3 regions of the Methylocystis iwaonis genome follow, and region 1 is predicted to be linked to each of the others. Evidence: predicted binding sites of a transcription regulator. Region 1 holds the regulator's gene; each other region holds the start of a gene.
What was found. The regulator PhoB, encoded in region 1, activates phosphate uptake and scavenging genes when phosphate is short. The targets are predictions, from matches to a motif close to TGTCATNNANCTGTCAT.
Positions count from the first base shown of each region.

Region 1 (4,282 bases):
CCGCGCGCGTCGCACAAAGCGCGAAGCTTGCGCAGGAACTCATGCGGGAAGACGCGCAGACCGCCCTCGCCTTGCACGGGTTCGAGCAGCACGCCCGCGGTTTCCTCGGTGATGGCGGCTTCGACGGCTGCGAGATCATCGAAGGGGACTTGGTCGAAGCCGTCGAGCGGCGGGCCAAAGCCGTCGAGATATTTCGGATTGCCGCCGGCGGCGATGGTCGCGAGCGTGCGCCCGTGAAAGGCGCCCTCGAAGGTAATCAGGCGGTAGCGTTCCGGCTGGCCATTCGCCGCATGATATTTGCGGGCGGTTTTGATGGCGCATTCCACGGCTTCGGCGCCGGAATTCACGAAGAAGACCGTTTCGGCGAAAGTGGCGGCGACAAGGCGCTCCGCGAGACGCTCGGCCTCGGGGATGCGGAAGAGATTGGAGACGTGCCAGGGCTTTTCAGCGGCGGCCTTGAGTGTTTCGACGAGATGCGGATGGTCATGGCCAAGCGACAGCACAGCGACTCCTGAAGCGAAATCCAGGTAGCGGTCGCCATTCTCCGCGAACAGCCATGCGCCTTCGCCCCGCGTAAAGGCGACGTCGGCGCGCGCATAAGTCGGATAGAGCGCAGATGTCAAAATTATGCTCCAAGCCAACAGATCCGCCGTTTGGCGGTCGGGCCAAAAAACAAAGCGCCGCCCTTTCGGGGCGGCAGTTTGAGAAGGCGATTTTATGCGGGCGCGCTGTTTCGGTCAAATCCTAACGTCGCAGCCAACTTGGCTGGCGCGCCAGAGGCGTTTTTTCGTTCCAACTCCGGCGCGGAGTGAGTCGTCGCGGCAACACTCTGCGCACAATGCGCTCAGAAAGGCTGTGCAGAACGCGCCCTTTGGCTTGCCAGCGACTCTTGCCCGTGATTCAAAGGTTTTGTTAAGTTTTTCCCGCCGGCGCGGTAGCGTTGTTTCCGCCTGGCGTCCCTCGAGTTTCGATGCGCGCGACGTCGCCGCTGGTTCGCTCCGGCGCAGCGAGGGCGGGTGGATTCTGTCCGGTTGCGCGCTCAAACCGGCCGCTTGGAGGTCAAAATGTCTTGGACCGATGAACGCGTCGAGCTGTTGCGTAAGCTTTGGAGCGACGGTCTCAGCGCGAGTCAGGTCGCAGCGGAGCTTGGTCCCGGCATCACGCGCAATGCGGTGATCGGCAAGATTCACCGTCTTGGCCTCGCCGAGCGCGCCAAGACGGCCAGCGCGCCGCGACCCCGCGCCGCAAAGCCGGCGTCGCGCCAGGCGGCGGTTTCCGCCCCCGTGGCGGCGGCGCCGCGCGTCGGCGGGCACGCCGTGCACGGCAATGTCGCCCTCGCCTTCGCGCCCGAGACGGTCGTGGTGGCGCGCGTGACGCCGGATACGGACGTCGTCGTCCCGATGTCCGAGCGCGTGACGATCATGGAGCTGCGCGAGTCGATGTGCCGCTGGCCGATGGGCGATCCGACGTCGCCCGAGTTCCGCTTTTGCGGCGGCAAATCCCCGATCGGCGGCGGGCCCTATTGCGCGCATCACGCCCGTATCGCCTATCAGCCGGCGCAGGATCGCCGTCGCGCGCGCGATCAGCTCAGGGCGCCGCGTTACGCTTGATAAAGCGCGGGCGCGCGATCGGCTGCGGCCGACGTCACTCCCGGCCGAAGGTCTCGTCGAAGGAATAGCCGGAGCCGCGCACGGTGCGGATCGGGTCTTTTTCGCGGCCGCGGATGAGCGCCTTGCGAAGCCGTCCGACATGCACGTCGACCGTGCGCTCGTCGATCTCCGCCGACATGCCCCAGACGCTGTCGAGGAGCTGGGCGCGGGTGAAGACGCGGCCGGGCTTCTCCATGAAATATTCGAGCAGCCGGAACTCGGTCGGGCCCAGATGGATTTCCCGGCCCGAGCGGCGCACGCGGCGCGTCTCGCGGTCGAGGTCGATGTCGCCCAGCGTCAGCTTGGAGGCGACGCGCTCCGGCCGGGCGCGGCGCAGCAAAGCGCGCACGCGCGCCATCAGCTCCGGCGTCGAGAACGGCTTCACCACATAGTCGTCGGCGCCGACAGAAAGCCCGCGCACGCGCTCGGCCTCCTCGCCGCGCGCCGTCAACATGATGATCGGCATGTCGCGGGCGGTGTCGCGCGCGCGCAGGCGCCGGCAGATTTCGAGGCCCGAGACGCCCGGCAGCATCCAGTCGAGCAGCATCAGGTCGGGCGGCGACTCCGCGATGCGCAGCTCGGCTTCGTCGCCATTATCGACGTGCTCGACCTGATAGCCTTCGGCCTCCAGATTATAAACCAGCAGAGTCGCGAGCGGGACCTCGTCCTCGACGACGAGAATCCTCGGGGCGCGGTCGCTCTTGCCGTCGCGGGCGCCGGTCGGCGCGGTGGTCGCGTCACTCATGCGATGCGTCGCCCCCTGCGCCCAGAACGCCCGGCCGCGCCTTGGGGCGCTCGAGCGGCATGGATTCGCCTGTCACGAGATAGACGACAGTCTCGGCGATGTTGGTCGTGTGATCGCCAATGCGCTCGAGATTCTTCGAGCAGAACAGAAGATGCGTGCAGAAGGAGATGTTGCGCGGATCTTCCATCATGAAGGTGAGAAGATCGCGAAACACCGAGTCTTCCAGCGCGTCGAGATCGGCGTCGTTCATCCAGACGGTGCGGGCGCGCTCCTCGTCGCGCAGCGCATAGGCGTCGAGCGCGTCCTTGAGCTGCGTGGCGGCGATTTCGTGCATCGACTTCAGGCCGACGATGGCGCGCGGCAGACGCGCCTCGGAGGCGATTTTGAGCGTGCGCTTGGCGATGTTCTTGGCGAGGTCGCCGATCCGTTCGATGTCGCCGGAGATGCGGATCGCGGCGATGCATTCGCGCAGATCGATCGCCAGCGGTTGCCGCCGCGCGATCGTCATGACGGCGCTTTCTTCGATCTCGCGCTGAAGCGTGTCGAGCCGCGCGTCGCTTGCGACGACTCGCTTGGCCAGTTCGACGTCGAGGTTGGACAGCGCGTCCATCGCCTCGGCCAGCATTTTTTCGGCAACGCCGCCCATCTCGGAGATGCGACGTCCCAGCGACTCGAGGTCGCGGTCATAGGACTTGACGGTATGGTCGGTCATCGCTCGTTCCTTAAATGAGCTTCAGCCGAAGCGGCCGGTGATGTAATCCTGCGTGCGCTTTTCTCTCGGCCGGTTGAAGACGTCGTCCGTGTCGCCGAATTCGATGAGCTCGCCCAGATACATGAATGCGGTGTAGTCGGAGACGCGCACCGCCTGTTGCATATTATGGGTCACGATCGCGATCGTGTATCTCGTCGAGAGCTCCTCGATCAGCTCTTCGACCTTCGCCGTCGAGATCGGGTCCAGCGCGGAGCAGGGCTCGTCGAAGAGCATGACCTCGGGTTGGACGGCGACGCTGCGGGCGATGCACAGGCGCTGCTGCTGGCCGCCGGAAAGGCCGAGCCCGCTCGCCTGCAGCTTGTCCTTGACTTCGTCCCAGAGCGCCGCGCCGCGCAGCGCCTCCTCGACGCGGACATCCATATCGGCGCGCGACAATTTCTCGTAGAGGCGGATGCCGAAGGCGACGTTCTCGTAGATCGACATCGGGAAGGGCGTCGGCTTCTGGAAGATCATGCCGACGCGGGCGCGCAAGGCGTTGAGGTCGATCGCCGGATCGAGGATGTTCTCGCCGTCGAGCAGCACCTCGCCTTCCGCGCGCTGGCCCGGATAAAGGTCGTACATCCGGTTCAGCACGCGCAGCAACGTGGATTTGCCGCAGCCCGACGGGCCGATGAAGGCGGTCACCTTATGGGTGTGCAGCGACAAGGACACGGATTTCAGCGCGCGGGTGGCGCCGTAGTAGAAATCGAGGCTGCGAACCGAGATCTTGGTCGCGGACTGGTTCACCTGAGCGAGGGCGTTCATTTCGATTTTCTCCGGCCGGCGCTCAGCGCGCGGGCTGTGATCGACAGGGCGAGAACGGCGAAGGTGATCAACAGGGCGCCCGTCCAGGCAAGCTGCTGCCAATCTTTGTAAGGGGACAGGGCGAACTGGAAGATGACGACCGGCAGGCTCGCCATCGGCGCGTTGAGGTCGCTGCTCCAGAACTGGTTGTTGAGCGCGGTGAAGAGCAGCGGCGCGGTTTCGCCAGAGACGCGCGCCACCGCGAGCAGAATGCCCGTGACGAGACCCGCCTTGGCGGCGCGATAGGCCACTTTGCCGATGACGAGGGCGCGCGGCGCGCCGAGCGCGCTCGCGGCTTCGCGCATCGAGCCCGGCACCAGCAGCAGCATGTCC
Region 1 is NZ_AP027142.1:34,257-38,538, forward strand. Features, by position in the region: gene QMG84_RS00165 (aspartate aminotransferase family protein) at 1-623, opposite strand, end outside; gene QMG84_RS00170 (GcrA family cell cycle regulator) at 1,065-1,610, shown strand; gene phoB (phosphate regulon transcriptional regulator PhoB) at 1,645-2,394, opposite strand; gene phoU (phosphate signaling complex protein PhoU) at 2,387-3,106, opposite strand; gene pstB (phosphate ABC transporter ATP-binding protein PstB) at 3,128-3,910, opposite strand; gene pstA (phosphate ABC transporter permease PstA) at 3,907-4,282, opposite strand, start outside.

Region 2 (4,282 bases), 1.6 Mb from region 1:
TCGTCGTTGCGCAAATAATCCTGCGACAGGACGTCGCGTTCAATAAATGAACAGTTTCTCTCCGCTTTGGAGTCGGCGCTTTCGCTGCAGAAAGATGCCGACGCGCCCGATGAATAGTTCACTGTTCGTGAATTGGACTGAGGCGGCCGCATATGTATCAACACTATTCATAACCGCGACCCGCATTTTACTGCATGCACTCTGCGAACGACCCGCGATCCCAACGAATATCGCCGGTTCCGACCGCGACGCGGCTGGCGCGCGTTTTGGCGCCGATGTTGCCCAGCGGTCGGCCATGAACACGACGAGCTATGACCCCACGAGACGCCGCTACGCCATCGTTGCGCCTGTTGCAGGAGGCATTCTTTGTTGCGGTCTCGGCGCGCTCGGGGCCGCCGCGGGCGCGACTGTCCCTCTCGACATCGAGATCGAGCATCCGTGGTGTGCGGCGTCTCCAAAGGGCGTCACCACGGGCGCCTGCTATATGACGGTTCGCAATCGGGGGACGGAGACGGTCAGAATTGTCGGCGTGGATATTGCCGTATCGGACCATACCGAGCTGCATGAAACGGGCGTTGCAGACGGGATCATGAAAATGCGCCCTGTCTCTGAGGGCGTGGAAATTCCCGCCGGAACGTCGATCGACTTTCAAACGCGCGGTTACCATCTCATGCTGCTCGATCTGAAATCGTCATTGAAGCTCGGGCAGACGATCGACGGCTCGCTTCGCTTCGAAAGCGGCGGCGCGATGAAGATCGAGTTTCATGTGGAGACACGGCGGCTGTAGCACGCCCCGGGCATCGTCGTGGACGGCCGTCTGATATGAGATGCGCTTGATCGGGTCACTGTCATTCCCGACGCTCACGCAGCGAGCGATCGGGAATGAAGAGCAAAACCAGCGCTTTTGTGGCTCTGGATCCCCGGTCGGGCTTTCAGCCCGCCGGGAATGACAAGTCCCCATGCGAGCTATTCAAACGGAAATGGCATGAGGGGCTTATCGAGGCCCGCAATCCGGAAGCACCACTCCGAAGATAGCCCCTCCCCCGCCGGCGTGGGACTTGAGAGTTTTCGGCTACGTCGCCCCACAATTGGATCGATCAGAATTCGCCCACTAACTTGCTAGTTCCCACCCGTCGGCAGCATTCCGTAGTGCTTGATTCGAATGGTGGGCGCGACAGGAGTTGAACCTATGGCCAGTATCGACGGAATCGACGCTCTCATTATGGCGATGACGGGACGCCGGCCAAACTCAAACCATAAAGGCCGTGGGGCCGGCTTCCGCATTTTCAATCGACACCTCATCCGCGATGGCTCGGTCAACCGCCTCAATGAATTCCTGCACGCTCTTAAAGGTATTGGCCCAACGCTCAGGGCTATCCTCTTGAGGCTCGCCAACAAGACGAGCAATTCGGCGGCGCTCAGTGACCAGCTTCGCTCGAACGGAATTCAAGATTTCGACTTCCGACATATCGGCCCCCAAGGACTAAGAATCACGCCACGAATATGCGCGCGCAGGGAGCCGTCAGCAATGGCTGCATTGAGCGCTCGGTCCGCTCCGAGCCTGAGGAGGTTTCGAGGGTTTTGAGGGTGCTGGCTCGGGGCATTTTCAGATTTTTTTGCCCTACCGACCGCGACGGTGACCTCTTGGTCCAGCGGTGACTATATGGTGACCGGACTTCGCGGCCTCGACACTATATCTTTGTAAGTTCTTGATTTTGATGGTGGGCGCGACAGGGATTGAACCTGTGACCCCTACGATGTCAACGTAGTGCTCTCCCGCTGAGCTACGCGCCCCCTTCCGGGGTTCCGCCTTGGCGGCGGCTCGGGTGGCGTGTGTATAGTGGCGGACGCGGCGGCGCGCAAGCGCCTTTGTGCAGAAAAATTTCATAGTCCCGCGACAGCGCAAATTCCGCCCGGCGGCGGCTTGGCGGGAGTGGCCGTTAACAATTTGTTGAGGCCAGATGTCGCGGGGACGAAAGATTTATGACGCCGCGACAATTCTTATCTTGCGGGCCTCGCCCAATGTGGCATGCTTGGCCGTGCGCCCCTCGCGAGGGGAAAGTCACAAAGGAGGTTTCGCATGTCCTTACAAGGCCATATCGTCGAACTCCAACGTCGCCACGAGGCGCTCAAGAAGGAAATCGAGAGAGAGCAGCTTCACCGCAATGCCGACAAAGCCAAAATCATCGAGCTGAAACGCAAGAAGCTGCAAATCAAGGACGAACTCGCCAAATTGGCGATCAGCGAAACACGCCACTGACGCACGCTCGAACGGGGCGGAAAGCTTTTTCCGCCCTGTCCGCCTTTCAACGCTCTCGGCCCATGGCGCGCCCGCGCGTCACCGCGCGCCCGACACCAGCAGCTTGTAGTTGATCGCGTCGACAATCGCTTCGAAAGAGGCGTCTATCACATTGGCCGAGACGCCCACCGTCGACCAACGATTTCCCTCCCCGTCCGCGCATTCCACCAGCACGCGCGTCACCGCGTCCGTGCCGCCCTGGAAGACGCGCACGCGGTAATCGACAAGCCGGACGTCGTCGACGAATTTCTGATAGGCGCCGAGATCCTTTCGCAGCGCGACATCGAGCGCATTGACCGGGCCGTTGCCCTCAGCCGCCGAGATGCGCGTCTCGCCGTGAACATTGATCTTGACGATCGCCTCGGCGCCCTTGTCCTCGAAGCCATTGCGCGCGAAGCGCCGATCCACCGCCACGCTATAGCGCTCGATGTCGAAATAATGCGGGGCTTCGCCGAGCACGCGCTTGGCGAGCAGGAAGAAGGAGGCGTCGGCGCCCTCATAGGCATAGCCCTGCGATTCCTTTTCCTTCACCTCGTCGAGCAGACGCGTCAGGCGCGGATCATCCTTGTCCAGCGTCACGCCGAGGCGCGTCAGCTCGGAAATGATATTGGATCGCCCGGCCTGGTCGGAGACCAGCACGCGGCGCTGATTGCCCACGGTTTCCGGCGCCACATGCTCATAGGTGCGCGGATCGGTCAGCACGGCGGAGGCGTGAATGCCGGCCTTCGTCGCAAAGGCGCTGGCGCCCACATATGGCGCATGGCGATTCGGGGCGCGATTGAGCAGCTCGTCGAGCGCATGGCTGATGCGCGTGAGATGGGACAGCTTCTCGCGCGTGACGCTTATCTCGAACCGAGAAGCGTATTCATCCTTGAGCAGCAGCGTCGGGATGATAGTCGTGAGATTGGCGTTGCCGCAGCGCTCTCCCAATCCGTTGAGCGTGCCCTGAATCTGCCGCGCGCCGGCGCGCAGGGCGGCCAATGAGTTCGCCACCGCTTGCCCCGTGTCGTCGTGGCAATGCACGCCGATATGGTCGCCCGGAATGACCTTGGCGACCTCCGCGACGATGCGCTCGACCTCATGCGGCAGCGTGCCACCATTGGTGTCGCACAGCACCACCCAGCGCGCGCCGGCCTCGTAAGCCGCAACGGCGCAGGCGAGCGCATATTGCGGATTGTCCTTGAAACCGTCGAAGAAATGCTCGCAATCGACCGCCGCTTCCTTCTCCCGCGCGACAGCCGCTCTTACGGATTGCGTAATCGCGGCGAGATTATCCTCTTCCGTGGAGCGTAAGGCGACCTTGACCTGATAGTCCCAGCTTTTGGCGACGAAGGTCACCGCATCCGCCGAGCTGCCCAAGAGCGCCGCGACGCCGGGATCGTTCTCCACCGAACGGCCTTGCCGGCGCGTCATGCCGAAGGCGCAGAAGCGCGCCCGCAGCTTCGGCCGCTGCGCGAAGAATTCCGTGTCGAGCGGGTTGGCTCCCGGATAGCCGCCTTCGACATAGTCGATCCCGAGATCGTCGAGCATGGCGGCGATCTGCCGCTTGTCGTCGAGCGAGAAATCGACCCCCGTCGTCTGCGCGCCGTCGCGCAGCGTGGTGTCGTAAAGCGTCACGCGTTCCCTGGTCATCAATGCGTTCCCCCAGCGGCCGGCGGGGCCGCCAGTTGCTTGGTCATGGTGGTGTTTCCGAGCCATTCGCCGGCGATGGTCACCGTATTGCGGCTCTGCGCGACATAGCCGCGCGCAGCGAAGAAATCGCGCGCCGTGTCGGAGGCTTCGACGGTGAGCGTCTTGGTTCCGCGCGCGCCGGCGAGCTTCTCGATCGCGTCAGCAAGCGCGGCGCCCACGCCTTGCCCCGCATAGTCCGGGCGCACATACAGCATGTCGAAGAGCTTGTTGTCTTTAAGAGAAGCGAAGCCCGCGATCTCGCCGTCGGCCAGCGCGACAATGGTGAGGGCCCCGGCGAGTCGGGCGGCGAAA
Region 2 is NZ_AP027142.1:1,675,260-1,679,541, reverse strand. Features, by position in the region: gene QMG84_RS08035 (copper chaperone PCu(A)C) at 296-787, shown strand; gene QMG84_RS08030 (hypothetical protein) at 1,250-1,468, opposite strand; tRNA gene QMG84_RS08025 (tRNA-Val) at 1,720-1,794, opposite strand; gene QMG84_RS08020 (YdcH family protein) at 2,081-2,260, shown strand; gene cimA (citramalate synthase) at 2,339-3,931, opposite strand; gene QMG84_RS08010 (GNAT family N-acetyltransferase) at 3,931-4,282, opposite strand, start outside.
Region 2: the regulator PhoB is predicted to act here: its motif matches at 1,973-1,989, upstream of QMG84_RS08020 (YdcH family protein).

Region 3 (4,282 bases), 1.7 Mb from region 1:
TTTCCTTATAGAGCCCTTGGATTTCATAGTCGAAACCCGGAAACTGATTGGCGCTGCGCTCGAACATTTTCAGATAGTGCAGCATGGGACGCGCTTTTTCGCCGAGCCGCTCGCCGGGAACGATGGTGGCGATGCCCGGCGGATAGATGACCCAGAGCGTCGTCGCGACGCGCCCCTCGATTTCATCCAGCGTCAGATAATCGACGTTGTTGCGCACGAGATGCAGATACGCCTCGCGCGGCGTCATCGCCATGTCCGGCAGATGCTCGCGCGCAAATTGCGCGAGCTGCAAAGCGCTGACGCCCGCTTCCTTGAAGAAGCGATGCATATCGCCGCAAAGATCGCGCAGCCGCACGCCCTTGTAACGGCCCGGCCGCCGCGCGACGAATTCCGGAATGACGTCCTGCAGAAGCGCATTGTCGTCGTGCAGCCGCTTGAAGGCGACGAGCGCCGAAACGAGCGTTCCCGCCTTGCTCGACTCGACGCCCGGCGTCAGCAGGAAGAGGAGCGAGTTGAGATCGTTCTTCTCCGGCACGATGCGGTTCTCGCGCAAATATTGCGCGACGATCGGGGCCGGGACGCCGTGATCCTCATAGGCGCCCGTGCTGCGATCGAATCCTGGCGTGAGCAAGGTAAGCTTGCAGGGATCGGTGATCGCAAAGCCCGGCGCCATGTCCTGGAAACCATGCCAGCCCGCGCCCGGCGCAAGCTCCCAGAAGGCGGCGTTGCGCGAGAGTTGTTCGGTGGAGACCATTTCCCAGCCGACTTGATGCGCGCCGGTTTCGCGCGCGGCGTCGGGAATGGAAACCTTGTCGGGAACGAAAGGATCGAAGAACCAGCGCCGCGCCGGATCTTTCTCCTTGTCCTCGAATTCGCGGCGCACGGCGCGCAGCTTCTTGCGCAACTCGACGCCGAGACGAACGGTGTCGTCCCACAGAACTTCGCCGGAGCGGCCTTTCATCATCTGCGCGCCGACGTCGAGCGAGGCGAACAGCGGATAGAAGGGCGAGGTCGAGGCGTGCTGCATGAAGCCTTCGTTGAAGCGCTTGTGCTCGACCCGGCGCCTCTGCCCCTTGATATGCCGGTCGCGCACATGGATCTGCGACGCCTGCGAGAAGCTCGCGAGCTGCTTATGCGTCGATTGGGTGGCGACGACGCCGGGAGAAGCCTCGTTGAGGTTTTTCAGCCCCATGGCGAAGCGCCGCTCGTAGAGCGGGTGGAATTTCATGAAGCCGGCCCAGGCTTCGTCGAAGAGGATGTAGTCGCACAAATGGCCGATCTTCTTCACGATCCATTCGGCGTCGTAGATTGTGCCGTCATAGGTGCATTGCTCGATCACTGCGACGCGGAAGGGCCGCTCCTTGCGCCAGGCGTCCTTATCCTTGACCAGCGGATTGTCGCGAATGCGCGTGCGCAGCGTCTCTTCGTCGAAGGCTTTGTGGTCGATCGGGCCGATCAGGCCGAAGGCATTGCGCGTGGTGGGGAGAAAGATCGGCACGCCGCCGCTCAAGAGCAAGGCGCCATGATGCGCGGCCTTGTGATTGTTGCGGTCAAAGAGCACGAGATCGCCTTCGGCCACGAGATTGGTGAGGACGACCTTGTTCGATGTGGACGTGCCGTTGAGCACGAAATAGGTTTTTTCTGCCCCGAAGATTTCGGCCGCCGCCTTTTGCGCTTTGAGCGCAGGGCCTTCGTGTGTGAGGAGGTCTCCAAGCTCGACGACGGAATTGTCCAGATCGTCGCGGAACACCGCTTCGCCGAGATGCTCCATGAAGATGCGCCCGATGGGGCTACGGCTATAGAAAATGCCGCCATTATGGCCGGGACAGGTCCAGAGCTGATTGCCTTCTTCGGCGTAATCGACAATGGCGCCGAAGAAAGGCGTCTTCAGCGTGTCGGCATATTGCTTGAGCCGCGAGACAAGATTCTTGGCGATGAACTCCGGCGTCTCCTCCGCCAGGAACACATAGCCGTCGATGAAGTCGAGCACCTCGACCGGTATATCCTCGAAGCGCTTGCGGCGGATGAGCAAAACAATCGGCATGTCCAGACCGCGCTTGCGCATCAGATCAATGAGCGAGGCGGTCTTGCCCTCTATCCCCCTCTTGCCCCAGTCGACGACAAGGCATCCGATCGCGGCGTCCGTCTGCACGACGATCTCGGCGTCCTCCAATCGCCGCGCCCGGACGACCTGAAAGCCCATGCGCTCGATGGCCGCGATGATCTGATTGACGCGCAGGCCTTCGAGGTCGTCTGCCTCGAAATTGGGCGCGGAGAAGAGGAAGGTGAAGCGCTGGGAAAAGTCCATCCAATGCCGTCCATTCGGAAAGCGCGCGTTAAGCTGAGCCGCGCTGTCGACGGTTCGCAGACACTTCTTGCGTGACGCAATCGTGACAGTGCGCGCCGTTAGCTTGTCAGACGGCAAGAAGCTAGGCCAACATGCGTTAATTATCGGGGAAGGCGATATCCGCCGCGCTTTCGTAAAACGCCGACTGTCCTATAACATTTGCGACAGCGTCGGACGGTGCGGGCGACGAACGGCAGTATTTGCGCTCGTCACGAGCGCGTCATGGTCGCGCTTAAATTGGAACGCCTTGGTTTCCGACCGGGAGAAGCTTCATGAAGCCGTGGGGATTTGCGTTAGGCGTGGCGGCCGGCGCCGCAGCGGCGCTCCTGTTTGACCGCGAGGGAAATCGCGTGCGGCCCGTCGCCAAGGCCGCCCTGAAGGCCGCCGTCCTGGCCTTGCACGAAGCGCGTGTGCAGGGCGCACACCTGATGGAAACGGCCGAGGATCTCTTCGCTGAGGCGAAGGCGGAGGCGGCTTCCGACATATTTGCCGCCACGATGGCGCAGGCCCGCAAGTCCGCCGGCCCGAAGCCCGAGGAAGGCGGGGCCGCCGCCGAAACGACGCCGCAGCCGACCTCGGAAGGGGCGTGAGCATGGGCGCCGGCCTGCCAATCGCCGAAATCGCGCACGCCATGCCGGGCCGGGCCCGTCTGCGGTTCCCGGACCGCCTTGGCGACTCGGACTTTTTTGCCTCTGTCTCCAGCGGTCTGTCCGCGCTGCCGAGCGTCTACAAGGTGGCGGCGAGGCCCTTCACCGGCAGCGTGCTCATCGAGCACGGCGACGCGCTCGAGAAGGTCAGCGAGGCGGCGCTGGAAGCGGGGCTTTTCGCAATCGGCAAGGCGCGATCCGCGACGAAGACTGACAAGCCGGTCGAGTTCGATCCGAAGGCGCTCGTCGCATTGGCGTTGGTCGGGCTCGCGCTCTGGCAGGTGACGCGGGAAAAGTTCTTTCCGCCTGCATTCACGCTGCTGTGGTACGCCGGCCATCTCGCCGGCGTCTGGCGGTCGCCCGAGAGCGGCGACGACGCCATGATCTAGCCGCGCAGGGCCTCGACCAAATCAATCGCCTCCCAAGGGAGCGCGAGATCGTCGCGTCCGAAATGCCCATAGGTTGCAAGCGGCAGATAGAAGCCGGAGGCGCCGGCGGCCTTCGGCCGGCTTCGGAGCGAAAAACGCTTCACGATCGCGGCCGGGCGGAAATCGAGGATCGCGGCGAGACGCTTAGTGATCGCCTCGTCGCTGAACTTCCCGGTATTGAAGGTCTCGACGCTCAGGCTCAGCGGCTCCGCCTGGCCGATGGCATAGGCCAAATGGACTTCGCAACGCTCGGCCAATCCGGCGGCGACGATGTTCTTGGCGGCGTAGCGCGCGGCATAGGCGCCGGCGCGCTCAATGCGCGAGGGGTCTTTGCCCGAAAGCGCCGAACCGCTCATGCGCGCGATCTCCCCATAGGAATCGATCCCGTTCTTGCGCCCGGTCAATCCCGCGTGGCGCCCGGGACCGCCGATGTCGAGGGGCTCGCCTGCGTTGATGATGACCTGCGTCCCATCGTCCGGCCTGACGTCGTCGCTTGCCAAGGCGTCGAGCGCCAAAGTGCGCAGATGATCCTGCGTGTCCGGCGCGGCAGAGTCGTCGAGCGCCACGGTGAGCGACAGACTGTGGATACGCACTGGGCGTCCGTCCCGATATTGCACGGAGACCTGCGTTTTCGCGTCAGGCGACAAGGCGTGAAAGCCTCCGCGGCGCGCCGTATCCAAAGCCTTCGCCATTTTATGCGCGTAGCTGATCGGCGCCGGCATCAGCTCGCTCGTGTCCCGGCAGGCATAGCCGAAAACATTCGCCTGCTCATGCGCCACCCTGCGCGCGACCGCCTCCGGCGCGTCTCCCGGAGACTCGGCCTCGCGGGTGGAGAGCGGAAGCTCGGTCAAGCTCGTCAG
Region 3 is NZ_AP027142.1:2,026,304-2,030,585, forward strand. Features, by position in the region: gene QMG84_RS09780 (Orn/Lys/Arg family decarboxylase) at 1-2,308, opposite strand, end outside; gene QMG84_RS09785 (DUF5132 domain-containing protein) at 2,620-2,937, shown strand; gene QMG84_RS09790 (hypothetical protein) at 2,940-3,383, shown strand; gene metK (methionine adenosyltransferase) at 3,380-4,282, opposite strand, start outside.
Region 3: the regulator PhoB is predicted to act here: its motif matches at 2,555-2,571, upstream of QMG84_RS09780 (Orn/Lys/Arg family decarboxylase).